2 regions of the Micromonospora sp. NPDC049139 genome follow, and region 2 is predicted to be linked to the other one. Evidence: riboswitches for the same ligand, from Rfam matches in the RefSeq annotation. Region 2 holds a riboswitch; the other holds the start of a gene.
What was found. Region 2 has a riboswitch for thiamine pyrophosphate ahead of thiE (thiamine phosphate synthase). Riboswitches for the same ligand answer to the same signal wherever they lie in the genome.
Positions count from the first base shown of each region.

Region 1: linked by a shared signal. The riboswitch ahead of ACZ6Q9_RS28075 (ECF transporter S component) and the one ahead of thiE (thiamine phosphate synthase) in region 2 are both predicted to bind thiamine pyrophosphate.

Region 1 covers NZ_JBVJHK010000021.1:13,645-27,743, forward strand. The annotation lists gene ACZ6Q9_RS28045 (acyl-CoA dehydrogenase family protein) at 1-191, opposite strand, end outside; gene ACZ6Q9_RS28050 (DUF6328 family protein) at 307-810, opposite strand; gene ACZ6Q9_RS28055 (sugar isomerase domain-containing protein) at 942-1,691, opposite strand; gene ACZ6Q9_RS28060 (alpha/beta fold hydrolase) at 1,764-2,594, opposite strand; gene ACZ6Q9_RS28065 (TIGR03943 family putative permease subunit) at 2,624-3,433, opposite strand; gene ACZ6Q9_RS28070 (permease) at 3,430-4,431, opposite strand; TPP riboswitch at 4,631-4,736, shown strand; gene ACZ6Q9_RS28075 (ECF transporter S component) at 4,809-5,399, shown strand; gene ACZ6Q9_RS28080 (ABC transporter ATP-binding protein) at 5,510-6,925, shown strand; gene ACZ6Q9_RS28085 (energy-coupling factor transporter transmembrane component T family protein) at 7,026-7,826, shown strand; gene ACZ6Q9_RS28090 (response regulator) at 7,933-8,592, opposite strand; gene ACZ6Q9_RS28095 (sensor histidine kinase) at 8,589-9,794, opposite strand; gene ACZ6Q9_RS28100 (hypothetical protein) at 9,951-10,646, shown strand; gene ACZ6Q9_RS28105 (hypothetical protein) at 10,846-11,088, opposite strand; gene gndA (NADP-dependent phosphogluconate dehydrogenase) at 11,489-12,931, shown strand; gene ACZ6Q9_RS28115 (pirin family protein) at 13,087-13,848, opposite strand; gene ACZ6Q9_RS28120 (thioredoxin reductase) at 13,919-14,099, opposite strand, start outside.
Region 2 covers NZ_JBVJHK010000002.1:568,395-582,493, reverse strand. The annotation lists gene ACZ6Q9_RS06205 (aldo/keto reductase) at 1-451, shown strand, start outside; gene ACZ6Q9_RS06200 (DUF559 domain-containing protein) at 718-1,650, opposite strand; TPP riboswitch at 1,773-1,881, shown strand; gene thiE (thiamine phosphate synthase) at 1,876-2,502, shown strand; gene thiO (glycine oxidase ThiO) at 2,496-3,725, shown strand; gene thiS (sulfur carrier protein ThiS) at 3,716-3,916, shown strand; gene ACZ6Q9_RS06180 (thiazole synthase) at 3,921-4,691, shown strand; gene ACZ6Q9_RS06175 (thiamine phosphate synthase) at 4,760-5,527, shown strand; gene thiD (bifunctional hydroxymethylpyrimidine kinase/phosphomethylpyrimidine kinase) at 5,524-6,312, shown strand; gene thiC (phosphomethylpyrimidine synthase ThiC) at 6,330-7,922, shown strand; gene ACZ6Q9_RS06160 (hypothetical protein) at 7,989-10,904, opposite strand; partial or broken gene ACZ6Q9_RS06155 (cupin) at 10,981-11,109, opposite strand; gene ACZ6Q9_RS06150 (LLM class F420-dependent oxidoreductase) at 11,121-12,071, opposite strand; gene ACZ6Q9_RS06145 (ABC transporter ATP-binding protein) at 12,074-12,859, opposite strand; gene ACZ6Q9_RS06140 (ABC transporter substrate-binding protein) at 13,171-14,099, shown strand, end outside.

The DNA of each region.
Region 1 (14,099 bases), on a different contig from region 2:
CTGGGTCGGTCCCACGAGGACTCGCGGGCCGCCTCGGCGACCTGGCGGGCCTCCTTCTCGGAGACCTGCCCCGCCTCCTTCGGCAGCGGCCCGGCCGCGCCGGCCGTCGGCACGCCTTCGGTGTCCTTCGCCGCGGGCTGGTCGGCGCCGGATCCGTCCGGCGTGGGTCGGCTGTTCTGCGTCGTGGTCACGGCTGCCCCCTCGAACCTCGGTCCGGCTGCGTCGACGTGCTCGACAAACAGCACGCTACCCCCGGGTGTTACCCAGGGGTAGCGTTCGGTGAAGATCGAGTTTCGTCGACCCGGGTCAGTCGCCGGGTAGGTGTCGGGGGTCGTCGTCCTCGTCGTCGATGTCGTCCTCGCCCCAGTTGCGCCGGGCGAACGGCAGGAACACCCAGAAGGTGAGGAACCAGATCGCCGTGGCGCCGCTGAGCAGCAGGGCGACGCCCCGGTCCAGCACGAAGTCGGTGATCAGCAGCACCGCGCTGACCATCGAGATCAGCATGAAGGCGAGGCCGGCGCTGGCCATCCGGTGGGCGAACCGGACCAGCTCCGGCTTGCGGCCCTGCCGGAACAGCGCGCGGTGGAACGCCACCGGGGAAATGATCATCGCGGTCGCGGCGGCGGCCGCGAGCAACGAGACGATGTAGACGTCCTTCTGGAAACCGCTCGTCCTGGTGAACCCGTTGCTGAACGGCAGGGTCAGCAGGAAGGCGAAGAGGATCTGCACGCCGGTCTGCGCGACCCGCAGCTCCTGCAACAGGTCGGCGAAGTTGCGCTGCCAGCGCTGCCGCTCGGTTTCCTTGGACACGGGCTACCTCCGGTCAGACGGTACTGCCGACGGGGTTCGCCCGTCGGCAGCAACGCTGATGCCCCACCGACGGAGCCGCGAAACCGTCTCACGTCGCCCGCGCGAGCCCGGCACACGCCGGCCCGCTCCGCTCAGGAGCCGCGGCGGATCCGGCCGGCGTACCGGGCCTCCAGGGCGTTGTTGTGCTCGTCGCCGCCGGCGATGTTGGCCGACAGGTAGACCGGAGGCCGCTCCCCCGCGGCGAGCAGCCGGGCCACCACCTCGACCGTGATCTGCTGCGCCAGCAGCGCCGCCGTGATCGACGAGACCGCGCCGACCGCACCGCCGCCGGGCAGCGGCAGCGTCGCGTCGCCGTACGGGGCGCCGTTGTCGAGCACCACGTCGGCGACGTCGGCGAGCTTGCGCCCCGACGGGTGGCGCGAGGTCATCTGCCCGGAGTGCTGCGCCGAGGTGATCGCGACCAGCCCGTGCCCCTTCTCCTTGACCAGGGACGCGAACTCCACCATCGCGCCGTTGACGCCGGAGTTGGAGGCCAGCACGAAGACGTCCCCGGGGCTGACGGGGGCCAGCTCGTAGAGGCGGTGCGCCACCGACGGATCGCGTTCGAGCAGCGGCCCGAGCACGTCGGCCGGCGCGCCGCCGACCAGCACCAGGTCCCGCAGGGCGATCCGGTTGGTGGGCACCAGCCCGCCGGCCCGGCCCGCGATCTCCATCGCCAGCGCCTCCGAGTGGCCCGTGCCGAACGCGTGGACCACCCCGTCGGCGCGCACCGCGTCGGCGATCAGGTCGGCGGCCCGCCCCACCGCCTCGCGCTGGCTCGTGGCCACCCGCTGCATCGTCTCGGTCACCACGGCCAGGTAGTCCTCGGCGCTCACCGTCATGTCTCTCCTCCGTCCATGTCGTACGTCCGTCGGGAACGCCCGGCCACTCCCGGCGGGGCGAGGCCGCACCGGTCAGGCCGGGCCCAGCACCCGGGCCAGGATCGCCTCGGCCAGCGGGGCGGGTGCCTCGTCGGGGATCCAGTGGCTCACCCCGGGCAGCTCGACGAAGCGGTAGTCGGCGCTCACGTGGCCGGCGCACGCCTCGGCCGCGGTCCGGCCGATCGCGATGTCGCGGTCGCTCCACACGAAGGTGGTCGGCACCGGCACCGGCCCGGTGGCCGCCATGTCCCGCCGGGACATCGCCCGGTACCAGTTCAGCGCCGCCGTCAGCGCGCCGGGTTCGCGCATCGGGTCCGCGTACGCGGCCACCCGCTCGTCGTCGCCGACCCCGTGCAGCATCCGGCGCAGCCCGGTCGCGCCCAGCGCCAGCAGCGCCCTCTCCGCCCTGCCCGGCTTGCGGAACAGCACGATGTACGCCGAGCGCGCCTTCTGCCCCGGGTCCTCGGCCAGCGCGTGCGCCATCGCGGCGGGGTGCGGCACGGAGACCGCGGTCAGCGTCCGGACCCGCTCCGGGTGGCGGGCGGCCAGGTCCCAGGCCACCACCGCGCCCCAGTCGTGCCCCACGAGGTGCGCCGCGTCGACGCCCAGCGCGTCCAGCACGGCCACCGCGTCGGCCACCAGCTCCGGCATCCGGTACGCCTCGACCGCCTCGGGCCGCGCGCCCGGCGAGTAGCCGCGCTGGTCCGGCGCGTAGGTGCGCAGGCCGGCGGCGTGCAGCGGCGGGACGACGTCGTCCCACTCCCCGCCGTGCTGTGGAAAGCCGTGCAGCAGCAGGACGGGCGCGCCGCCCTCGGGACCGCCGACGCGTACGTCGAACGTGAGCCCCCGCGCCTCGATCCGCATGATCGCCAGCCTACCCAGGGCGGGCGGGGTCACTCGTACTGGCGTTTGGGGGTGGGCACCTGCCGCCAGGACTCCACGTCGAGGTAGGGGATCTCGGCGTCGTTGACCGGGTCCCGGGCGATCCGGTCGCTGTAGCGGCCGGTCACCTCGATCCAGGTGTCGTCGGCGAGCCCTTCGGGGGCGGCGCCGGTCAGGCCCAGCTTGACCGGCCGCCCGTCGGCCGCGCAGCAGGAGAGCACCATCCGGGCCAGGAGCGGTCGGCCGTCGGGGCCGGTGGTGACGAAACCGGTCAGCCGGACCCGTCGCCCGCCGAGCGACGCGCCCCGGTCGAACAGCGCCCGCGAGGCGTAGTCGAGCACGCTGACCTGCGCCGGATCGCCGTCGGGCAGGGGCGGGTAGTCGGACGGCTGTTGCCGAGCGGAGAGCGCGGTGCCGGCCTGCCCGGCCGCGTACGAGCCGAGGGCGGGCGGGGCGACCAGGAGCAGACCCAGCGCCGGCAGGATCAGCAACCAGCCGATCCGCGGCTCGTGGTGGCCGTGCCCGTGGTCGGCGGCCTCGTCCCGGCCGGCGCGCTCGTGCTCGCCGTCGGCGCGCTCGTGGTCCCCGCCGGCGCGCTCGTGCTCGCCGTCGGCGGTCGGGGACGCGGCGGGGCGCCGGAGGGCGGGACGCAGCTCGTACCAGAGGGTCATGACCGCGGCGACGACCAGCAGCAGGCCCGCGGCGACCAAAAAGGGGCGCAGCCCCTCCTTGACGTAGCGCAGGTAGAGGTCGGTGAGGCTGGCCCGGACCACGGCGCCCCCGAGCAGCAGCAGGACGACGGCCTGCGCCTGCCGGTTCACAGCAGCACCGCCCCGGTCGCGGCGGCAACCGCGACGGCCACCGCGAAGGTGGCCGGGGCGAACCGCAGCGCGAACCGCCGGCCGAAGACGCCGGTCTGCATCGCGATGAGCTTGAGGTCGACCATCGGCCCCACCACCAGGAAGACCAGGCGGGCGGTCAGCGAGAACTGCGACAGCGAGGCGGCCACGAAGGCGTCGGCCTCCGAGCAGAGGGAGAGCAGCACCGCGAGCACGGCCAGCGCGAGCACCGAGAGCACCGGGTCCTCGGCGAGCGTCTGCAACCAGCGCTCGGGCACGACGACGTTGATGGTGGCGGCGGCCGCCGCGCCGACCACCAGGAACCCGCCGGCGTGGGTGACGTCGTGCCGGACCGCCGCCCAGAACGCCCGCCCGCGCGGGCCGTCGTCCAGCTCCGGCCGGCGCGGCAGCCGGATCCAGTCGGCCCGGCCGAGGCGCAGCCACAGCCACCCCATCACCATCGCGACGACCAGGCTCGCGACGCCGCGGCCGAGGACCATCTCCGGGTCGTCGGGGAAGGCCACCGCGGTGGCGGTGAGCACGATCGGGTTGATGGCCGGGGCGGCGAGCAGGAAGGCCAGCGCGGCGGCCGGGGTGACCCCGCGCCGGATCAGCGACCCGGCGATCGGCACGGACCCGCACTCGCAGCCGGGCAGCACCACGCCGGCCGCGCTCGCCACGGGCACCGCGAGCGCGGGGTGCCGGGGCAGCGCCCGGGCCCAGAACGACCGGGGCACGAAGACCGCGATCACGGCGGAGAGGACCACCCCGAAGACCAGGAACGGCACCGCCTGCACCATGACCGAGACGAAGACGGTGGTCCAGGTCTGCAGCCAGGGCGCGGACAGGGCCCCGGCGAGCGGCTCACGGAACACGACCAGCAGGACCAGCAGGACCGCGAGCGCCTCGACCGACCCGAACCGCCAGGCGCTCCCGCCGCCGCCCGCCGGCTCCTGCGGGGGCACGCCCGGCGCGGCCACACCGACCGACCCCGGGGCGCGCCCATCCGGCACGGAGCGGTCAACCTCGGATGTCACGTGGTTTCCTCCGCCGATTCCGCCAGTGGCCGCCCGAGCGTACCGGCCGGAACCGACGAGATCGAGCGAACTCGCTGGTGACCAGCGAAAAGATCACTTTGCCCGATGATCTTCAAAGGTGTTAGCGTCGGCGCGACAACTTCACATCCGACAGGGGAGCGCACAGCGCTGAGAGTGCGGGCACCGCCCGCAGACCCTCGAACCTGATCTGGGTAATGCCAGCGCAGGGAGTTCGGTCGACCTCCAGCCGCGCCGCCGTCCGGGCACACCGGGCGCGGCGTGCGTCTTCTCCTGGTTCGCGTTCAGGACTGGGAGCAATCATGCGAGACAACACGACCACCCGGTGGCGCACACTCGACGTCGTCATCGCCGCGGTGATCGCGGTGGCGTTCGGCGTCATCTTCTGGGCCTGGGGCCTGCTGTGGCGGGCCGTCGACCCGGCGTTCGCGTTCTTCCCGGCCGGCCAGGCGATCATGTACGGCGTCTGGCTGGTCCCGGCCGTACTCGGCGGCCTGGTGATCCGCAAGCCCGGCGCGGCGCTCTTCTGCGAGGCGGTGGCGGCGACGGTCTCCGCGCTGCTCGGCTCGGAGTGGGGCGGCATCACCATCGTCCAGGGCCTCATCCAGGGGCTCGGCGCCGAGGTGGCCTTCGCCGCGTTCCGGTACCGCTCGTTCCGGCTGCCCACCGCGCTGCTCGCCGGGGCGCTGACCGGCCTCGGCGCGGCGCTGTTCGACTTCTTCGTCTGGAACGTCGACTACGCGCTCGGCAGCTACCGGGTCCCGTACGCCCTGCTCACCGTCGTCAGCGCCGCCGCCGTCGCCGGCGCCGGCGGCTGGGCCCTCACCCGCGCCCTGGCGGGCACCGGCGTCCTGGACCGCTTCCCCGCCGGCCGCGAACGCGCCGCCGTCTGACCCGCACCACCGGAATCGGGGTTGATCATGAGGTGGACGGCGACGTGGATCTCCGTGGGTGCCGCCAACCTCATGGTCGACGCCCGCGCGCGGGCCGGAAGGGGGACGGCGTGGGGGCGGTGACACTGCGGGGGTTCGGGTGGCGGCACGCCGGGCGCCGGGCGTGGGCCGTGCGCGGGGTGGACCTGCGCGTCGAGGCCGGCGAGCGGGTGCTGCTGCTCGGGCCGTCGGGCGCCGGCAAGAGCACCCTGCTCGCCGCGCTGGCCGGGCTGCTGCCCGAGGACTCGGGCGAACAGGAGGGCACCGTCGAGGTCGACGGGCTCGACCCCCGCAAGGGCCGGGACCGGGTCGGCATCGTCTTCCAGGACCCGGAGACCCAGCTCGTGATGGCCCGCAGCGGCGACGACGTGGCGTTCGGGCTGGAGAACCGGGGGGTCCCCGCCGGGGAGATCTGGCCCCGCGTCGACGAGGCGCTGGCCCGGGTCGGCTTCCCGTACCACCGGGACCGGCCCACCGCGGCCCTCTCCGGCGGCGAGCAGCAACGCCTCGCCCTGGCGGGGGTGCTGGCCCTGCGGCCCGGGCTGCTGCTGCTCGACGAACCGACCGCCAACCTGGACCCGACCGGCGCCGCGCTCGTCCGCGCGGCGGTGGCCGGCGCGCTGGACGCCGACACCACCCTGATCCTGGTCGAGCACCGGGTCGCCGAGGCGCTGCCGCTGGTCGACCGGGTGGTGGTGCTCGAACCGGGCGGCGGCGTCCGCGCGGACGGCACGCCCCAGGCCGTCTTCGGCGCCCACGGCGACGCGCTCGCCGCCGCGGGCGTCTGGGTGCCCGGCCGGCCCGTGCCGCCCCGCCACGCCACCGCGCCGGCCGGCGACCTGCTGCTCACCGCCGACCGGCTCGGCCTGCCGCCCCGGCTGGCCGCCGTCGACCTGGCGGTACGCGCCGGCGAGGCGCTCGCCGTGCTCGGCCCGAACGGGGCCGGGAAGTCGACCCTCGCGCTGCTGCTCGGCGGGCTGCTCAAGCCGGGAGCCGGCCGGGTCGTGGCGACGGCGGCACTGGCCGGCTCCGACGCCCGCACTCCCCCGCACCGCTGGCGCGCCCCGGCGCTGGCCCGGCGGATCGGCTCGGTCTTCCAGGACCCGGAGCACCAGTTCGTCGCCACCACCGTCTTCGACGAGCTGGCCCTCGGCCCGCGCCGCACCGGCCAGCCCGAGACGGCGGTCCGGTCCACCGTGGACGACCTGCTGTCCCGGCTGCGGTTGACGAAGCTCGCCGCGGCCAACCCGTACACCCTGTCGGGTGGGGAGGCGCGGCGACTGAGCGTGGCGACGGCCCTGGCCACCGCGCCCCGCCTGCTCGTCTGCGACGAACCCACCTTCGGCCAGGACCGGCGGACCTGGCTGGAGCTGGTGAACCTCTTCGCCGAACTGCGCGACGCCGGGCACGGCCTGGTCGCCGTCACCCACGACCCGGAGTTCGTGGCCGCTCTGGCGGACCGGCGCGTCACCCTGGAGCGGCCGTGACCAGCTCGCACAACGCGCCGGCCGCGCACCCGCGGCGTCGCCGGACCATGACCGGTCCGGCGCCGGCCGCACGCCGCGCCCGTCCCGTCCCGGAGCGGCCGTGATCACCCTCGAACCGGTCGCCGCCCCCGACGCGCCGCTGGCCCGGCGCAACCCGGTGGCCAAGCTCGCCGCGGCGCTGGTGTTCTCGTTCATCCTCGTCGCCACCCTGGACCCGGTGGCCCCGGCGATCGCCATCGCCGTCGAGCTGGCCGTGCTGCCGCTGTTCGGGGTCCGCTTCCGGGTGCTGGCCCGGCGGGCCGGGCCGCTGCTGGTCGGCGCGGTCGGCATCGTGGTGACGCTGGTGCTCTTCGCGGCCGAGCGCTCCGGCCGGGTGCTGGTCGAGGCCGGCCCCGCGGTGGTCACCTCCGGGGTGCTGCTCACCGCGCTCGGCCTGGTGCTGCGCATGTTCGCCGTGGCACTGCCCGGCGTGATCGTGTTCGCCACCACCGACCCCACCGACCTGGCGGACGCCCTGATCCAGAACGCGAAGGCGCCAGCCCGGTTCGCCATCGGGGCGTTGGCGGCGTTCCGGCTGGTGCCGCTGCTCGGGCAGGAGTGGCAGATGATCGCCATGGCCCGCCGCGCCCGCGGGGTGGCGGCGGGACGCAACCCGCTGGCGAAGCTGCGACTGTTCGCCTCCACCGCCTTCGCGCTGCTGGTCGGGGCGATCCGCCGGGGCACCCGGTTGGCCGTGGCGATGGACGCCCGCGGCTTCGACGCCGGCACCCCGCGTACGGTCGCCCGACGGCAACGCTTCGTCGCCGCCGACGGGCTGCTGATCGCCGGGGCGGCGCTGCTGGCCGGCGCGGCGCTGGCGGTCAGCGTCCTGGCGGGAACCTTCCGGCCACTGATCGGCTGACCGCCACGGCGGCTGTCGGCGCCACGTCCGGCGGTCGCCGCCGCCACGATTGCGGCGGTCGCCGCCGCCACGAGTCCGGCGGCCGAGGCCCGGCGGTCGCCTCGCCCTACCGGCGCCGGAGCTGGGCCACGCCGGTCTGGTACGCCAGCACGACGGCCTGCACCCGGTCGCGCACCCCGAGCTTGGCGAAGATGCGGTTGACGTGCGTCTTCACCGTCGCCTCGCCGAGGAAGAGCTGGTGGGCGATCTCCCGGTTGGACAGGCCGTCCGCCATCATCCGCAGCACCTCCGTCTCCCGGGCGGTCAGTTCCGCCAGGCCTGGGCTGCCCGCGGTCGCCGCCGGCGCCGTCGCCGTGTAGTGGTCGATCAGCCTGCGGGTGATCGACGGGGACAGCAGCGCGTCGCCACGCGCGGCGGCCTGCAGGGCGCCCGCGAGATCCTTCGGCGGGGTGGTCTTGAGCATGAACCCGGACGCGCCGGCCCGCAGCGCCCGGTAGACGTACTCGTCGAGGTCGAAGGTGGTCAGCACGATGATCCGGATGTCGGCGCACTCCGCCAGGATCCGTTCCGTCGCGGCGATGCCGTCCAGCCGCGGCATGTGGATGTCCATCAGGACGACGTCGGGCTTGAGGCGTGCCGCGAGCAGCACGGCGTCCTCGCCGTCGGCCGCGTCGGCGACCACCTCGATGTCGGGCTGCGTGCCGAGGATCATCCGGAGTCCACCGCGGACGAGGGCCTCGTCGTCGGCGATGAGCACCCGGGTCACGCCGTCGTGCCCGTCGGGGAGAGCGCGGGCGCCGAGCCGTCGAGACCCAACGGAAGCTCCACGCGGACCTCGAAGCCGCCCTGCTCGCGCGGGCCCGTGGTGACCGTGCCGCCGAACAGACCGGCCCGTTCCCGGATGCCGGTCAACCCGTGGCCCGTGCCGACGCCACGGCGGGCGGTGCCGGGCCCGTCGTCCACGACGTGCAGCCGGAGGCGGGCGTCGGCCACGTCGACCGAGACGGCAACGGTAGCGCCCGGGGCGTGCCGGGCGGCGTTCGTCAGGGCCTCCTGGAGGATCCGGTAGGCGCTGACGTCGGCGGCGACCGGGACCAGGTCGAGGTCGCCCGTGACGGTGACCTCGACCCGGCCGCCGGTGACGCGTACCGCGGTGGTCAACGCGTCGAGCTGTCGCAGCGAGGGCAGCGCCTCCGGCGCCGGTTCCGAGCCGCGCAAAATGACCAGCAGCCGGCGCAGTTCGGTGACGACGTCGCGCCCCACCTCCTGCACCGCCTCCAGTGACTCGCGGGCCTGGCGCGGGTCCGAGTCGAGCACGGCCTCGGCCGCGCCGGCTTGCAGCACCATCGCGGAGACGCCGTGCGAGACGATGTCGTGCAGTTCCCGGGCCACCCGCAGCCGCTCGTCGGTCCGCGCGGCTGCCTCCCGCTCGGCGGCGAGGGCGACCAGGCGTACCGCCTGCGCGCGGCGCATCCGGACCGCGTAGCCGGGGCCCAGCACCGCGAGCCCCACGAACACGATGAACACCCAGTCCGAGTCGCCGGCGGCCGTGTTCTCGATGCCGAGTGCGGCGAAGTAGCTAACCGTGGCGACGGTCGGCGCGGCGCGTCCCCCGACGGCGATGCAGCCGAAGCAGGCGAGGACCAGCGCCAGCAGCGGCACGACCGGCCACTCCGGGAGGACGGGCGTGAAGCTCTGCGCGGTGAAGCAGGCGCCGGCGAGGACGGCCGCCGCTCGCGGGTACGTCGTACAGGCCGCGACCGCGAGGCCGTAGCCGACGAGCAGCACGGTGAGCGCGGCGAGCCAGCCGGCGGGCAGCGCCGCGAGGTCGGGACCCTCGCCTTCGACGTAGCCGGCGATCGGAACGTACAGCTCGGCCAGGCCGAACCCGAACAGCGCGAGACCGGCGACGGTGGCGACGACGAGACCCCGCGGGAGACGTCGGTTGTCGGGGACGGCGGCTGACATGGTGCGAAGGGTATCGGCGGCGAGCGTGGCCGGGCGTCCACCCACGGGTGTAGAAGGCCAGACGGAGGCTCCACCTTCGGCTCAACCCGTCGGCCGACGATCGGCCCCGGGGCCGGCTCCTAGCGTCCACCACACACTTCTCGATGGGAGACCACGATGGATGACAGGACCGGGCAACGGTACGGCCGGCGGCTGACGGCGGTCGCGCTGGCTGCGGCCGGCGTTCTCTACGGCGTCGCGAACGCGTTCTACTGGGTGATGTTCCCCGACGACGTGTCCGAGACCGCCGGCAACGTGGCGTTGGCCGCCGGGCACCTCGGCGCGTGGCGGGTGGAGACCGTCCTGTTCGCCCTGACGCACCTGCTGCTCGTACCGGCGATGGCCGGCCTGGCCGTGACGCTCGGGCGGCGCAAGCCGCTGGTCGCCACGATCGGCGGCGGCATCACCCTGCTCGGGCTCTACTTCTCCACCGTCCACCTCTGGCACTACAACGCCTTCTTCGGGGCCCTCGCCGGCGCCGGCGTCGACGCCGACGCCGCCCGACCGGTCGTCGACGCCCTCGACAACGACCCGTTCGTGATGGCGTCGTTCGCCACATGGCTGCTGGGCTGGATGATCGGTCTTCTGGTGCTGGCCTTCGGGACCTGGCGCGCGGGCATGGTGTCGCTGTGGGTGCCGCTCGTCCTCACCGGCGGGCAGGTCCTCGACTTCGTCAGCGAGGGCGCCCCGCTCAAGATCGTGGTGAGCGTGCTGATGGCGGCCGGGCTGTCCAGCCTGGCGGTCGGCGTGAACCGGGATCGTCCGGCCGAGGCGACGGACCGGACGGAGGCGCCGGTGGCCACGCGCTCCTGACCCGGGCCGGGGGCCGGGCGGGGTCGCGGCGTCAGCCGCGGCCCCGCCCTGGCGTCCCGGGCCCGCCCCTTCGTCGGGCCGCGCCAGCCTCGACAGCAGGGCCGGGCGCGACGCCTGCGGAGGTGCTGCCGGGTGGCCGCGGCCGACGCAGACTCCGCTTGCCGGTCCCTGGGCGACGGGCTGGCGGAGGTGCCGCCCGTCAGCTGCGCCGGAAGGCGTACCGGCGGGCCTGGGGTGCCTGCTGGCTCCGGCCCCCGGGGTTGCGGGCCCCGGAACCCCTGACGGGCGGACCGGCCTTCGTCGACGGCGCCGCCGCCGGCAACGCCGGGACCGACGCCGGGGCGAGGCCGATCGCGTCCACCTCGATCGGCGTCAGGTCCGCGACGGTCGGCTTCGGCGTGACGGTGGTACGGGACTTCTTCGGGTTGCGCTTGGCTGGCATCCGGGCCTCCTCGTTCTGCGGGCCGTCCCGTCGTCGGACGGGGCGGGCCGCCGGTCGGTGACCGTCGCGCGACGGTCGGGCGGAATCGGGACTGCTCCCCGGGTGCGACCACGAAGGACACCGCCGCCTCGGCGACAGGGTGGGAATGCGGACGCCCGGGAGCACGCGGACCCACGGCAGCAGGGCGGCGGGCCGGCTCGGAGATGGGGCGTCAGTTGCGCATGCCCACACGCTAACCCCACCGCAGGCCGCGCGCATCCGAATTACCGGCACGATCGGCATGGCCGACCGCGAGCGCACCGCGACCGGTGGAGACGGGCTGCCGAACACCACACCGCGCCCGCCACCCGCCGCGATACGGTCACAGCGGCAGGCGTGGACGGCGGAAGGCGGCGGACGGATGGCCGAGCAGGCGACGGCGCGGATCGGCGTGACCGGGCTGGCGGTGATGGGCCGCAACCTGGCCCGGAACCTGGCCCGCAACGGCTTCACCGTGGCGCTGCACAACCGCTCGCCGGAGCGCACCCGGAGCCTGGTCGCGGAGCACGGCGACGAGGGGACCTTCCTCCCCGCCGAGTCGATGGCGGACTTCGTCGCCTCGCTGGAGCGGCCGAGGGCGGTGATCGTGATGGTCAAGGCGGGCGGGCCCACCGACGCCGTGATCGACGAACTGGTGCCACTGCTCGACTCCGGCGACATCGTCGTGGACTGCGGCAACGCGCACTTCGCCGACACCCGCCGGCGGGAGGAGGCGCTGCGGGCCCACGGGCTGCACTTCGTCGGCACCGGCGTCTCCGGCGGCGAGGAGGGTGCGCTGCGCGGCCCGAGCATCATGCCCGGCGGGTCGGCGGAGTCCTACCGCACGCTCGGCCCGATCTTCGAGAGGATCGCCGCGCAGGTGGACGGGGTGCCGTGCTGCCGGCACATCGGGCCGGACGGCGCCGGGCACTTCGTCAAGATGGTGCACAACGGCATCGAGTACGCCGACATGCAGCTCATCGCCGAGGCGTACGACCTGCTGCGGGCGGGGCTGGGCGCGGAGCCGGCGGAGATCGCGGAGATCTTCCGCAACTGGAACTCCGGCGAGCTGGAGTCCTTCCTCATCGAGATCACCGGGGACGTGCTGGCGCACACCGACGCGGCCACCGGGCGGGCGTTCGTGGACGTCGTGCTGGACCGCGCCGAGCAGAAGGGCACCGGCCGCTGGACGGTGCAGAGCGCCCTCGACCTGGGCATCCCCATCACCGGCATCGCCGAGGCGACGTTCGCCCGGTCGCTGTCCGGGCACGCCGACCAGCGGGCGGCGGCGCGCGGGGCGTTCCCGGACGCGGGCGACACGTGGCAGGTCGGCGACCGGGAGACCTTCGTCGAGGACGTCCGCCGCGCGCTGCTCGCCTCCAAGATCGTCGCGTACGCGCAGGGCTTCGACCACATCCGGGCCGGCTCGCAGGAGTACGACTGGGGCATCGACCTGGGCGGCACTGCGACGATCTGGCGGGGCGGCTGCATCATCCGCGCCCGCTTCCTCGACCGCATCCGGCAGGCGTACGACGAGCGGCCGGAGCTGCCGACGCTGCTGGTCGCGCCGTGGTTCGCGGACACCGTCAACGACGGCGTGCCGAGCTGGCGCAGGGTGGTTGCCGACGCGGCCCGGGCCGGGGTGCCGGCGCCCGCGTTCGCCTCGTCGCTGGCGTACTTCGACGCGCTGCGCGCCGAGCGCCTCCCGGCGGCGCTGATCCAGGGGCTGCGGGACAACTTCGGCGCGCACACCTACCACCGGGTGGACCGCGACGGCACCTTCCACACCCTCTGGTCCGCCGACCGCTCCGAAATCCAGGCCTAACCCACCCCACCCCCCTCCCCCGCCCCCGAGCCCCCACCCCTCGACCCCGGCGATCTTGCACTTTCTGCCCAGGCGAATCATCCCGAAAGCCGCAATACGTGGGGCGAAACTGCAAGATCGCCGAATGTGAGGCGGGAACCTCGGGGGCTGGCGGGTCAGGCGATGGTGGCGTGCATCTCCCAGACGAGGATCTCGGCCGGCTCGGTGGCGGTGACCCGTCGCCCGCCCGTCATGGTGAGCCGGGCGGCGTCGCCGGTGCCGAGCAGGCCGCTGCCCTCCAGGGTGACCGCGCCGGTCGGCACGTAGAGGTGGACGAAGGGCGCGTCCGGGAGATCGACCTCGTCGCCGGGGCGGAGCCGGGCGGCGTGCAGGGCGGCGAAGCGGTTCCGGATCCGGATCGCCGCCGCACCGTCGTGGCGGTCCATCCCGGAGGCGACGGGCACCAGGCCGCCGCGCAGGAGCTCGTCGTGGATCTCGAGCTGTTCGTAGCCGGGGTCGATGCCCTGCTCGTCCGGCAGCACCCACATCTGCACGAAGTGGACGGGATCGGTGTGCGGGTCGCGGCCGTCGAGCCGCCAGGAGTCGTTCTTCTCCGAGTGCAGGATGCCGGTGCCGGCGCTCATCCGCTGCGCCAGCCCGGGGTAGATCACGCCGGAGTGACCGGTGGAGTCCTGGTGCACCAGCGACCCGCGCAACACCCAGGTGACGATCTCCATGTCCTGGTGCGGGTGGGTCTCGAAGCCGGCGCCCGGCCGGACCACGTCGTCGTTGTTGACCAGCAGCAGACCGTGGTGGGTGTTGGCCGGGTCGTAGTGCCGGGAGAACGAGAACGAGTGCTTCGAGTCGAGCCAGGAGATCCGGGTGGCGAAGCGGTCGTCGGCCCGCCGGACGTCGACGGCCGGAGCGGGGGCGGTCACCGCGTCACCGGTCGGCGGCCCGACGCCGCCCCGGAATCGACTGGCGCGGCCGGTGGGTCGGCGGGAGGCGTCACCAGGCACGCTGCCCGGTCTCGGTCGGCGCCCAGGTGAGCGCCGGTTCACCCGTGGCCAGCTCGCCGATCTCGCCGGAGCGCGGCTGCGGTGCGTGGCCGAGCTCCTGGCAGTGCTGCTCGGCGATCTCGGCGCAGATCTCGGCCACCTGCGCGCAGATCGGGTCACCGAGGTCGGCG
Region 2 (14,099 bases):
CTGGGTGGCGTCGTCCACCGGCCGGTCCCGGTTCATCAGCGCGCAGAACCACTACAGCCTGCTGGAACGCTCCGCCGAGGCCGAGGTGGTGCCGGCCTGCGAGCGGTTCGGCCTCGGGCTGCTGCCGTTCTTCCCGCTGGCCAACGGCCTGCTGACCGGCAAGTACAAGCGCGACCAGGCCCCGCCCGCCGGCAGCCGCCTCGCCGGAGGCGGCCGGTACGCCCAGCGCTTTGCCGCCGCCGACTGGGACACCATCGAGGCGATCGAGGCGTACGCGAACGAGCGGGGGCTGTCGATGCTCCAGGTGGCCATCGGCGGGCTGGCCGCCCTGCCGGCGGTGACCTCGGTGATTGCCGGCGCCACCACGCCCGAGCAGGTGCGCTCCAACGCGGAGGCGGGCGCGTGGCAGCCCACCGACGAGGACGTCGACGCCCTCCGCGCCATCCTCTGACCCACGTCGACACCGCCCCGGCACCGCATCGCGGTGCCGGGGCGGTGTCGACGTCGCGCCCGCCCAGGCCCGGGCTGCCACGGGTGGAACACCACGCACGTCTCCGACACTGGGAGGCAGCCCTGGTGTTCCACCCGTCCCCGTCACCCTTCCCCGCGCGCCCGTCTCGGCCGGCTGCGGGGCGGTTGTCCCGTGGGCCTGCCGGGCGGGCGCTGGTTACCTGGCCGGGGGGAACGTGCGCCGGCGCGGGTGGAACGGGACGGCTGTCACCGTGGGCGGGTGACAGCCGTGCTGTTCCGCTCGTCGGCGCGTTCGCGCAGGGCGGCGGTGACGAGGCGTACCGTCCGGGTCCGGTGCCGGAGCACATCGTCGGCGGTGAAGCGGAGGACGATCCAGCCGGCCGCGCGCAGCGCGTTCAGCCGGGCGACATCCTGGCGGAAGTGGGCGCGCTCGCGGTGGTGGTCGCCGTCGTACTCGACCGCGACGCGCAGGGCGGGCCAGGCCAGGTCGACCCGACCGACGAACCGCCCCCGGGCGTCGCGCACGTCGTGCTGCGCCGTGGGTGGGGGCAGCCCGGCGTCGAGCAGGAGGAGCCGCAACCGGGTCTCCATCGGGGACTCGCTCAGCGGCTCGGCCAGCGCCAGCACCTCGCGCAGCAGCGGCAGCCCGGGCCAGCGGGGCCGCGTCTCGGCGTACGCCCGCAGGGCCGGCAGCCCGACCACCCGGCGGTGCAGCAGGGCGTCGAGGGCGACGAGGGCCTCGTCGCGCGGCCCTCGTCGCGCGAGGTCGAACGCCGTACGCAGCGGTGTGGTGACCGGTAGGCCACCGAAGCGGGTCAGGTCGCTGGCCGGTAGCGCCGAGCGGGTGACGGCCAGTTGTGGGTGCGGGCGCAGCCGTGCCGGCCGAGAAAGAAGCACGCTGACCGCCGCGCCTCGGGGCAGCAGGTCGACGCCCCACAGGTACGCGGCGCTCGGCCCGGCGATCGCGGCACCGGCGGGCAGGAGCAGGGCGACCGCGTCGCACCAGAGCCGATGGTCGGCTGCGCGCAGGGCGTCCCGGTGCACGTACACGTCGGGGAGCAGGCGTTGCCAGGTCGGACCGCGCAGCATGGCGCGGGTCAGCAGCCCCTGCGTGATCGCGGTGCTGCCGCGGAACGGCAGGAAGGCGAGCCGGGGCGGGACCCGGGCGGGGGAGGGCATCCGGACAGCATCGCGTGACGGGCCGGTCACGCGCCGCCCCGATCGTCGGCTTCGGACGGTCGGTGTGAAATCCGCGTCCCGCCCTTGGCGGATCCGGCGATCCGTCGTACGGTGACACGCGCAAGTGACCCACGGGAGCCCGGTGCACCGGGCTGAGAGGGGGGCTGAGAGCCCCCGACCGTCGAACCTGATCCGGGTAATGCCGGCGCAGGGAGGAGTGTTGCCGTGCCGTCCCTTGGGCGACTGCATCTGATCACCGACACCCGACCCGGGCGGGATCCGCTGGCCGTGCTGCGGGCTGCCCTCCCCGTGGCCCGCGCCGAGCTGGTCGTGCAGGTCCGCGTCACCGACGACGCCACCGACCGGGAGGCGTACGACCTGGCCCGCCGGGTGGTCGCGCTCTGCGCGCCGTACGACGTCCCCTGCCTCGTCAACGACCGGCTGCACGTGGCGCTGGCGGTGGGCGCCGCCGGCGGGCACGTCGGCGCGGACGACCTGCCGGTCGGGGCGGCCCGCCGGGTGCTCGGCGCGACCGCCGTGCTCGGGGCCACCGCCCGCGAGCCGGGGACGGCCGCCGAGGCGGTCGCCGCCGGGGCCAGCTACCTGGGCGTGGGCCCCTGCCACGCCACGAGCACCAAGACCGGCCTGCCGGCGCCGATCGGCCCGGCCGGGGTGCGCGCCGTCACCGCCGCCGTGGACGTACCGGTGGTCGCGATCGGCGGGGTGACCGCCGCGAACACGCCCGCGCTGCTGGCCGCCGGGGCGTACGGGGTGGCGGTGGTGGGGGCGCTGTCCGGGGCGGCCGATCCGGCCCGGGCGACGGCGGAGCTGCTGGGAGCGCTGGGGTGCTGAGCCGGCCGGACGTCGCCGTGGTGGGGGCGGGACCGGTCGGGCTGGCGATCGCCTGGCGTTGCGCGGCGCGCGGCCTCCGGGTCGCCGTGCACGACCCCGCCCCGGGCTCCGGCGCGTCGCACGTCGCCGCCGGGATGCTCGCCCCGGTCGCCGAGGCGTACTTCGGCGAGCATGAGCTGACCGGGCTGCTGACCGCCTCCGCCGCCCGCTGGCCGGCCTTCGCCGCCGAGCTGACCGCCGCCACCGGCGCGGACGTCGGCTACCGCACCGAGGGCACGCTGATGGTCGGGCTCACCGCCGACGACCTGGCCGAGGCGCGCCGGCTGTGGGCGTACCAGCAGGGTCTCGGGCTGCCGGTGACGCCGCTGCGCCCCTCGGTGCTGCGGGACCGCGAGCCGGCGTTGGCGCCCCGGGTGCGCGGCGGCGCGCTCGCCGCCACCGACCACCAGGTCGACCCGCGCCGGCTGGTGCCGGCGCTGCGCACGGCCGCCGAACGGGCCGGCGCCACGCTGGTGCCCGCCGCCGTGCGCCGGCTGTCCGACCTGGACGCGCGCGTCACGGTGGTGGCGGCCGGCTGCGGGGCGGCGGCCCTGACCGGGCTGCCGGTGCGGCCGGTGAAGGGCCAGGTGCTGCGGCTCCGCGCGCCCGGCGGCGGCGCGCCGGGCTTCCGACACGTCATCCGGGGGTACGCCGACGGCGAGCACGTCTATCTCGTGCCCCGCGACAGCGGGGAGGTGGTGGTGGGCGCGACCGTCGAGGAGCGCGCCGACACCGACGTCTCCGCCGGGGCGGTGCTGCGCCTGCTCCGCGCCGCCGTCGACCTGCTGCCGGAGCTGGCCGAGTACGACCTCGTCGAGACCCTCGCCGGCCTGCGCCCCGGCACCCCGGACAACGCCCCGATCCTCGGCCCGCTGCCCGGCCGGCCGGGCGTGCTCGCCGCGACCGGGCACCACCGGCACGGCATCGTGCTCACCCCCGTCACCGCCGACCTGGTCGCCGACCTGGTGGTCACCGGTACGGCGGACCCGCTGCTCGCCCCCTTCACCCCGAACCGGTTCGCGCCGGCCGCCACCGCCGATCCGGCTGTCACCGCCGATCCGGCTGTCACCGCTGGGCAGGCCGGCACCGCTGGGCAGGCCGGCAGCGTCGGGCCGGTGGTCCGGGCCGCCGCCGACGACCGGTCCGGCGCCTACGCACCCGAGGAGGAGCACACGTGGAACTGACGGTGAACGGCGCCGAGCGCAGCCTGCCCGGCGGCTCGACCGTGGCGGACCTGGTCCGCGCGGTCACCGACCAGCGGCGCGGCCTCGCCGTCGCGGTCAACGGGGAGGTCGTGCCGCGTACCGGCTGGCCGGCGACCGTGCTGCGCGACGGCGACCGGGTCGAGGTGCTCAGCGCCGCCCAGGGCGGGTGACGCGGTGAGCCTCGACCTGGGCGGCGTGCGCCTCACGTCCCGGCTGATCCTCGGCACCGGTGGCGCGGCCAACCTGCGCGTGCTGGAGGACGCGATCCGCGCCTCCGGCACCGAACTGGTCACCCTGGCCCTGCGCCGCGTCGACACCGCCCCCGGCACCGCCGGCGGGCTGCTGGACCTGCTCGACCGGTGCGGGGTGCGGCTGCTGCCGAACACCGCCGGCTGCTACACGGCGGGCGAGGCGGTCAAGGTGGCCCACCTGGCGCGGGAGGCGTTCGGCACCGACTGGGTGAAGCTGGAGGTGATCGGCGACGAGCGCACGCTGCTGCCCGACGGGGTGGAGCTGCTGCGCGCCGCCGAGGAACTCGTTGCGGACGGGTTCGTGGTGCTGCCGTACACGTCGGACGACCCGATTCTGGCGCGGCGGCTGGCCGACGTCGGCTGCGCCGCGGTGATGCCGGCGGGCGCGCCGATCGGCTCCGGGCTGGGCGTGTCGAACCCGCACCACATCCGGCTGATCCGGCAGAGCGTCGACGTGCCGGTGATCCTGGACGCCGGCATCGGCACCGCCTCCGACGCGGCGCTGGCGATGGAGCTGGGCTGCGACGCGGTGCTGCTGGCCAGCGCGGTCACCAGGGCCGCCGACCCGGTGGCGATGGCCACCGCGATGCGGTACGCGGTCGAGGCGGGGCGGCTCGCGTACGGGGCGGGCCGGATCGCCCGTCGCTTCCACGCCCTGGCATCCACCCCCGACGACGGACGGCCGGACCTGTGACCCGCCCCGGTCCCGTTCCGGCGGATCCTGGTGCGGAAGCGCCCCTGGCGGGGCCGTTTCCTACCAGGATTCCGCGTGGGCCGTCCGGCGTCGTTCTGCTGACCGACCGGTGGCAGGCGGGGCGGCCGTTGACCGAGGTGGTCGCCGGGGCGGTGGCCGGGGGAGTGCGGTGGGTGGTGCTGCGGGAGAAGGACCTGCCCCGCGCCGACCGCGTCGCCATCGCCGCCGACCTGCGTTCGATCCTCGCCGAGGCGGGCGGCACCCTGGTCGTCGCCGGGCTCGACCCGCTCGACGGGGACGCGGTGCACCTGCCGTCGGCCGGCCCGTACCCGCCGCCGCGTCTCGGCCTGGTCGGCCGCTCCTGCCACAGCCGCCCCGAGCTGGCCCGATTGACCACCGAGGACTACGCGACCCTGTCGCCGGTCTTCTCCAGCCGCACCAAACCCGGCTACGGTCCACCGCTACGTCCGGACGGGCTGTGGGAACTGATCGAGGCCAGCCCCGTGCCGGTCCTCGCGCTGGGCGGGGTGGAGACCCCGGAGCACCTGCACGCCTGCATCGCGGCCGGAGCGGCGGGAGTGGCGGTGCTCGGCGCGATCATGCGCGCCGACGACCCGACCGAGGTGGCCGCCACGCTCACCGCCGCCTTCCGGTCGACGGTCTCCCCGCCGCCGCGTACCGCGCAGGACCGCGCGGAGGTCTCCGGTACGGGGCTGCGGCCGACCGTGCCCACGGAGGGATCAAGCTTGACCGCCCGGAGTGGGCACGGTCGGCCGCAGCCCCCCAGCGCCACCATGCCGCGGTCCCCGACCCCAACCATCCTGGGGGGCCGATGACACCCACCACCGTGCTCACCATCGCCGGCTCGGACTCCGGCGGCGGAGCGGGCATCCAGGCCGACCTCAAGGTCTTCGCCGCCCTCGGCGCGTACGGCACCAGCGTGATCACCGCGGTCACCGCGCAGAACACGAGGGGCGTCGACGCCGTCCTGCCGCTGCCGCCGCGCACGGTCACCGAGCAGCTCGACAGCGTGCTCGCCGACTTCGCCGTGCGGGCCGTCAAGACGGGCATGCTGGGCACCCCGGCCATCGCCGACGCGGTCGCCGACGCCGCCCGGGACGGTCGGCTGCCGCACCTCGTTGTCGACCCGGTGCTCGTCGCCACCAGCGGGCACCGGCTGGGCACGGTCGCCGCAGCCGAGCGGTTGCTGCCGTACGCCCGGGTGGCGACGCCGAACTGCGCGGAGGCGGCGGTCCTCCTCGGACGCCCGGTGACCACGGTCGAGGAGATGGTGGCCGCCGCCGAGGCGCTGGCCGCCGGCGGGCCGGAGCACGTGGTGGTGACCGGCGGCGACGTGGACTCCGACGGCGAGGCGGTCGACGTGCTGCACGGCGACGGGGTCACCACGCTGCTCCGCGCGCCCCGGGTCGCCACCCGGCACAACCACGGCACGGGGTGCACGTTCTCGGCGGCCGTCGCCGTCCGGCTGGCGCTGGGCGACCCGGTGCCGACGGCGGTCGCCGCCGCCAAGGAGTACGTCTTCCGCGCGCTGACCGGCGGGCGGGACTGGGAGTTGGGCGCGGGACGCGGCCCGCTGGACCACTTCGGGTGGTCCGCATGAGCACAGGGGAGGCTGTCGTGCAGGCACGTCGCAAGGTCCATGTGGAGGGGTCCCGGCCGGATGTCCGGGTGCCCTTCGCCGAGGTGGAGTTGACCGGCGACAACGCGCCGGTCCGGCTCTACGACACATCCGGGCCCGGGTCCGACCCGGAGGTCGGGCTGCCGCCGTTGCGCGGGCCGTGGATCGCCGAGCGCGGGGACGTGGCCCCGGTGCGCGGCGCGGGCACGCCGCTGGCCGGGGCGTACGGGAAGCGCCCGACGCAGCTCGCCTACGCCCGGGCGGGAGTCGTCACGCCGGAGATGGAGTTCGTGGCGATCCGGGAGGGCATGGCGCCGGAGTTCGTCCGGGACGAGATCGCCGCCGGGCGGGCGGTGCTGCCGCTCAACGTCAACCACCCCGAGTGCGAGCCGGCGATCATCGGCAAGGCGTTCCTGGTCAAGGTGAACGCCAACATCGGCACGTCGGCGGTCACCTCCTCGGTCGCTGAGGAGGTGGAGAAGCTGACCTGGGCGACCCGGTGGGGCGCGGACACGGTGATGGACCTGTCGACGGGCAGGCGGATCCACGAGACCCGTGAGGCGATCGTGCGGAACTCGCCGGTGCCGATCGGCACCGTGCCGATCTACCAGGCGCTGGAGAAGGTCGGTGGCGACCCGGTGAAGCTGAGCTGGGAGGTGTTCCGGGAGACCGTCGTCGAGCAGGCCGAGCAGGGCGTCGACTACATGACGGTGCACGCGGGGGTGCTGCTGCCGTACGTGCCGCTGGCGGTGGACCGGGTCACCGGGATCGTGTCGCGGGGCGGTTCGATCATGGCCGCCTGGTGCCTGGCCCACCACGAGGAGAACTTCCTCTACACGAACTTCGCCGAGCTGTGCGAGATCCTGGCCCGCTACGACGTGACGTTCTCGCTCGGCGACGGGCTGCGCCCCGGCTCGATCGCGGACGCCAACGACGAGGCGCAGTTCGCCGAGCTGCGCACCCTGGGCGAGTTGACGAAGGTCGCCTGGGAGCACGACGTCCAGGTGATGATCGAGGGCCCGGGACACGTGCCCATGCACAAGATCAAGGAGAACGTGGACCTCCAGCAGGAGTGGTGCCACGAGGCGCCGTTCTACACGCTCGGCCCGCTGACCACGGACATCGCCCCGGCGTACGACCACATCACCTCGGCCATCGGCGCCGCCATGATCGGCATGTTCGGAACCGCGATGCTCTGCTACGTGACCCCGAAGGAGCACCTCGGGCTGCCGGACCGGGACGACGTGAAGGCCGGCGTGATCGCGTACAAGATCGCGGCGCACGCGGCCGACCTGGCCAAGGGGCACCCCGGCGCGCAGGCGTGGGACGACGCGCTCTCCAAGGCGCGGTTCGAGTTCCGGTGGGAGGACCAGTTCAACCTTTCGCTGGACCCGGAGACCGCGCGGTCGTACCACGACGCGACCCTGCCCGCCGAGCCGGCGAAGACGGCCCACTTCTGCTCGATGTGCGGGCCGAAGTTCTGCTCCATGAAGATCACCCAGGAGCTCAAGGAGTACGCGGCGCGCGGCATGAAGGACAAGTCGGAAGAGTTCGTCTCCTCGGGCGGCCGGGTCTACCTGCCGCTGGCCTGACCCGAAGCGGGGGGGGCGCCCCCCCGGGGGGGGGGGGGGGGCCCCGCCGCTCGGGTCGGGTCCGGGTCAGTCGCGATGGTGGCGGCCGGTGGACCGCAACGACCGCCGACCGTTCTCCTGCTCGGGTTCGTTGTCCGCGATCGGACCGCTCAGGCCGGCGACCCAGTCCACGTACTCCTCGTCCTGTGCCGTCAGCGGCTCGGACTCCCGGTCCGCCGGAGCGTCCTCGGCCCGGGGCCGGTTGCGCCGGAACAGCCCCAGCCGACCACGGTTCCGTCCCCCGGGCTGCTCGGCCGGGCCGGCCGACGCCGCGCCGTCGGCCGGCGTCCCGGGTCCCTCTGCGGCAGCGGTCCCGTTCCCCGACGCGGCGTCCACCGGCGTCGGCGCGGGGCCCCCGGGCCGCGCGGTGGCGAGGGCGTCCCAGTTCGCCGCCCGGGCCAGGTCGGGCAGCGGGGCCCGGTGTCGGGGCCGGGGCGCCGGCTCGGGCGTGGGCTCCGCGGCGGCCGGGCGGGGCGCGTCGAGGGCGTCGTCGGGCCCGACCCGGGGCGCTGCCGGCCACGCCGGTGCGGGTCGCCAGGCCGGCCGGGGCGCCGGGTCCGGCTCACCGCCCGGACCAGCCGCCGGCTCGTCGCTGGGCAGGAGTGGCACCGCGCGGGGACCGCTGTCGTCCGGATCCGGCGCGTGGGAGCCGACCCCGGACGTCGTGCCGAACACGCCGGCGGTCGGGGCGGCCTTGTCGATCCGATCCGCTCCGGCGGCCGGACGGACTTCGGTGGTGGGACGGACTTCGGCGGTCGGACGGACTTGGGTGGTGGGAACTGCCTCGGCCGCGGGACCGACTTCGGCGGTCGGGCCTACCTCGGTGGTCGGGGCCGGTTCGGCGGCACTGCTCGCCGTCTGAGCGGTTGCGGTGGCCCCGGCCGGCCGTGTCCCTGCCGCAGCGGCGGTGGCCGGTGCCGTGGCCTGAGCGCCGGCACGCGGTGCCGCCGGTGGGGTCGCCGGATCGGCGGGGGAGTCGATGACCGCGGGCGTCGGGTCGGCGCTGTTCGCCGCCGCGGCCGCCGGCTGTTTCGTCGACCGGGGCTTGCGGGTGCGGCGGGGCTTGGGGGCGGCCGGGACGGCCGGCTGCGCGGGGGGCGCGGCGGCCTCGGCCGCAGCCGGTGGGTGCTCGGCCGCAGCCGGTGGTTGCTCGGCCGCAACCGGTGGTTGCTCGCCCGCAGCCGTAGTGGCCTGGGCGCCCTCGTCGGCGCGGTCCCGCCTGGCGGCGGGCACGGCCTCCACCGGGGGCGGCGATCCGGCCGCTCCCGTCGCGTCCGTAGCCGCCGGGACCGGCGATCCCGCCGCATCCGTTGCGGCTGGCGGCTCGGCCGATCGCGCCGCATCCGTCGCCGCCGACGGCGCGGCGGAAGCCGCCGCATCCGTTGTCGTCCGCGACCTGGCCGGTTGTGCCGTATCGGCGACCGGCGGGGCCGGCGATCGTGGCGGCGGCGCCGTATCCGTTGCCGGGTGCGCCGCATCCGAAACCGGCGGGGGTGGCGATCCGGCAGACGCCGCCCCGTCTGTGACCGGTGCTGACTCGGCGGGTTGTGCCGCGTCCGTGACCGGTGGTGATTCGGCAGAGGCCGCCGCGTCTGTGACCGGTGGGGGTGGCGATCCGGCGGAGCGCGGGGCGTCCGTCGTCGCCGCTGACCCGACCGGGTGCGCCGCGTCCGTGACCGGCGGGGGCGACGATCCGGCAGAAGCCGCAGAGGCCGCCGCGTCCGTCGTCGCCGGTGCCCCGGCCGGGTGTGCCGCGCCCGTGACCGCCGGGGGCGGCGATCCCGCGGTCCGGCCCCGGGCCACGGACGTCGAGGCCGGAGCGGCGGCGGGTGTCGTCGGGACGGTGGTGCCGTCGGCCGGCCAGTCCCAGTGCGCCGGGACGGCCCGGGGCGGCGGGGCGTCGTCGCCGGCGGTCCCGCCGGGGTCCGTACCCCCGGGCCGGTCGGCGGCCACGCGCCCGGCGTCGGTCAGGTCGACCGTCGCCGGCTCGTCGGCGCCGGCGGCCGGCTCCGGGGCGTGCGGCAGCGCGGGACCGGTGGGCAGCGGGCGCAGGATGTCGGTCGGCTCGATGGCGCCGCCGGGGGCGGTGCGCGTGACGAGCGGCCAGCGCAGCAGCGCGGCGGCGGCCGAACCGAGCGCGCCGGCGGCCACCGCGAACAACGCTCCGTAGTACGGCGTGAGCTGGTAGCGGTCGGTCGCGTCGCCCGGACCGGCGGTCAGGTAGGCGAACGCCACCAGCACCGGACCTGCCACCCCGATCGCGCCGTTGACCAGCGGCGGGTGGCCGCGCCACCGGGCCAGCCCGCCGGTCGCCGCGCCGGCGAGCAGCGCCACCAGAGGCAGGAGCACCAGGGCCAGTCGCTGGGCCGCGCCGGCGTCGAGCCAGGCCGGCTCCAGCACCCCGAGTCGTACGCTGGGCAGCGGCCCGGTCGAGGCGACCGACGGCGCCGTCGACAGCAGCGCCAGCAGCCAGACCGCGCCCGCGACCGCCGCCATGTTCCATCCCACCGGCGGCCGGAGCAGGACGGCGAGTGCGGCGCCCGCGCCGGCCAGCGCGCCGAGGACGGCGCAGATGCCGACGGCCCAGACCGGGTCCATCGCGACGAGTTCGGCGGCCCGGGCGGGCTGCATGCAGAGCGGCGCGACGACGGTCGCGCCCAGCGCGGCGCCGCTGGCGACGGCGAGGTGGCGGCCGGTGCCGGCCACCATGCCGTCCCGGCGGGCGAGGCGTTCGGTGAGCACCGCGCCGACCACGGCGGCGTTGGCGGCGAACCAGCCCGCCCAGACGAGCTGGGCCGGCCACTGGTTGACGGTGGCGCCGGTGAAGGTGCCGGCGAGCCGGACGATGCCGAAGCCGAACGCGACGCCGAGCTGACCGGCCCCGGCCAGCAGGCTCACCCCGAGCGCCGTGAGCAGCAGTCTGCCCCAGGTCCGATAGGCCATGTCCGGCACGTTACGCACCTGTTGGGCAGGCCGCCACCGGCGCGCCGCGAGCGGGGTCGGCCCGCCCGGCCAGCGGTTACTTCAGCTCGACCAGCCGCGCCAGGTACGTCGTGTCGCCGACGTTGGTCAGCATGTGCACGGCGCCCGGGTCCCGGTAGACCACCCCACCGGTCGGCTCGTCGGCGTCGATCGTGGTCCCGTCGAGCTGCGTGTCGGTCATCGGGTGCCGTCCAGCCGGGGGAGCACCTCGGCTGCGATGAGCTCCAGGTGGTCGAGGTCCGCGACGTCGATCAGCCGCAGGTGCACCCGGGTGGCGCCGATCGCGGCGAACTCCCCGATCCGGTCGACGAGCTGCGCGGGCGAGCCGACCACCGGGTCCTCCGGCGGCAGCGCGCTCTTGACGTGCAGCGGGGCGGCCCGGCGCTGCGCCTCGGCGTCGGTACGGCCGATCGCGACCACGATCCCGGCGGAGAGCGTCAGCGGGCCGCGCCCGGACTCGGCCCGGCCGACCCGGTCGCAGGCCTCCCGCACCCGGTCGTACGCCTCGGCGGTCTCCTCGACGGTCTTGAACGGCATGTTGAACTCGTCGGCGTACCGGGCGGCGAGTTCGGGGGTGCGCTTCGGGCCGCGCCCGCCGACGATGACCGGCGGGCCGGGCACCTGCACCGGCTTCGGCAGGGCCGGGGCGTCGACCAGCCGGTAGTGGTCGCCGGTGAAGCTGTACGTCTCGCCCGGCGGGGTCCGCCACAGCCCGGTGATGACCTCCAGCTGCTCGGCCAGCCGGTCGAAGCGCTCGCCGACCCGGGGGAACGGGATGCCGTACGAGGTGTGCTCCCGCTCGTACCAGCCGGCGCCGATGCCCAGCTCGACCCGGCCGCCGCTCATCTGGTCGACCTGGGCCACCATCACCGCCAGCGGGCCGGGCAGCCGGAAGGTCGCCGAGGTGACCAGGGTGCCGAGCCGGATCCGGGTGGTCTCCCGGGCCAGCGCGGCCAGGGTCAGCCAGGCGTCGGTCGGGCCGGGCAGCCCCGGCTCGTCGCCCATCGCCTGGTAGTGGTCGGCGCGGAGGAAGCCCTCGAAGCCGCCGTCCTCGGCCAGCCGGGCGAAGCGGAGCTGGTCGTCGTAGGTGGCGCCCCGGTGCGGCTCCGTGAAGACGGAAACCCGCATGCTCATCGTCCCTCCGCGCCGGCCGGCGCCGGCAGGTCCCGTTCCATGAGGAGTTCGTGCAGGTCGGCGCTGACCCGGGCGACGTCCGCCAGGTGCGCGTTGCGGCCGAGGGTGCGCGGTCGGGGGATGTCCACGTCGACCACCTTGCGGATCCGGCCGGGCCGGGGGCTGAGTACGACCACCCGGTCGGCCAGCAGCACCGCCTCGTCGATCGAGTGGGTGACGAAGACGACGGTGGCCCCGGACGTCATGTGCACGCGTTGCAGCTCTCCGGAGAGTTCCTCGCGGGTGAGCGCGTCGAGCGCGGAGAACGGCTCGTCCATCAGCATCACCCGGGGCTCGCCGATCAGCGACCGGCACAGCGACACCCGCTGTTGCATGCCACCGGAGAGCTCGTGCGGCAGCCGCTTCTCGAAGCCGCCCAGCCCGGCGAGGTCCAGCAGCTCCCGGGCACGGTCGCGGTGCTTGGCCCGCTTCCAGCCGAACATCTCGACGGGGAGCAGGACGTTGTCCAGCACCGTGCGCCAGGGGAGCAGGGCCGGCCGCTGGAACAGCATGGCGATGTCGCGGCGGGGCTTGGTGATCGGCGTGCCGGCCACGGTGATCTCGCCGTCGGACACCGGCAGGAGGCCGGCGACCAGGCGCAGCAGTGTGGACTTGCCGCACCCGGAGCGGCCGAGGACCGCCACGAACTCGCCCTCGGCGACGTGCAGGTCGATGCCGCGCAGCGCCTCCACCCGGCCACCGCGGCCGTCGAAGGTGCGGGACACCCCGGACAGGCGGATCATCTCCGGCGGCCTCCCTGATTCGACGATCAGCAGTCGCGGCACAGGGTAGCCGGCCTGCCTCCGTGTCGCACCGTCCGGGGTGGATCACCTGACCAACCGCGGTGGATGACGGCGAGCCGTCACAGGTGGACACGAGTTGTGTCCGTACCGCAACCCGATACGGCTGGCACCGCAAAGGTTGTTTTCTCGTACGCTGTGCCCGCGATGGATCCCCTCACGACGGTGGAGCCGGCAACCCCTCCGCCGGCCCGCCAGACAACCCCCACCGGGCGGCGGCGAGCCGTACCGGTCGGAAAGGACATGGTGCACTGATGAGAAGGCTGACCCGTACGGTCGCCACAGCCGCGCTGGCCACCGCCCTCGCCCTGGTCTCCGCGTGCAGCGGCTCGGACTCCGGCGACGACGCCAAGGGCGGCAACGGCAGGGCGCTGGAGAAGGTGACCTACCTCACCTCGTTCGGCAACTTCGGCCGTGACTCCTACGCCTGGGTGGCGAAGGAGAAGGGCTTCTTCAAGGAGGCCGGGTTCGACGTCGAGATCAAGCCGGGGCAGGGCACCGGCATGGTGATCCAGACGATCGTCGGCGGGCAGGCCCACTTCGGCCCGATCGACCTCACCGGTGGGCTGCTCCAGTTCGGCAACGGCCAGGCCAAGGACTTCGTCGCGGTCGCCGCCATCCAGCAGCGCACCATGGCCGCCATCGCGACCGTCGAGGGCAAGGGCATCGCGTCGCCGAAGGACCTGGAGGGCAAGAAGCTCGCCGACACCCCCACCTCCGTCGTCCGCAACCTCTTCCCGACGTACGCCCGGATGGCCGGCGTGGACGCGAGCAAGGTCACCTGGGTCAACGGCGACGCGCAGACCCTGATGGGCACGCTCGCCTCCGGCGCGGTGGACGGCATCGGCCAGTTCGTCGTCGGCCAGCCGACCATCGAGACGGTGACCAAGAAGAAGGCCGTCCTGCTGCCCTACAGCAACGTGATGCAGGACCTCTACGGCAACGTGCTGATCACCTCCTCGAAGATCGCCAAAGAGAAGCCGGAGATGGTCAAGCGATTCACCGCGGCCCTGATGAAGGGCCTGGAGTACTCGCTGGCCAACCCGCAGGAGGCGGGCAACATTCTGAAGAAGAACGTCGACGCCGCCAACCCGGCCTCCGCCGCCGCCGAGCTGCAGCTGATGGCCGGCTACGTGCGGTCCAGCAACTCCGGCACCCAGCTCGGCACCCTGGACAGCGGCCG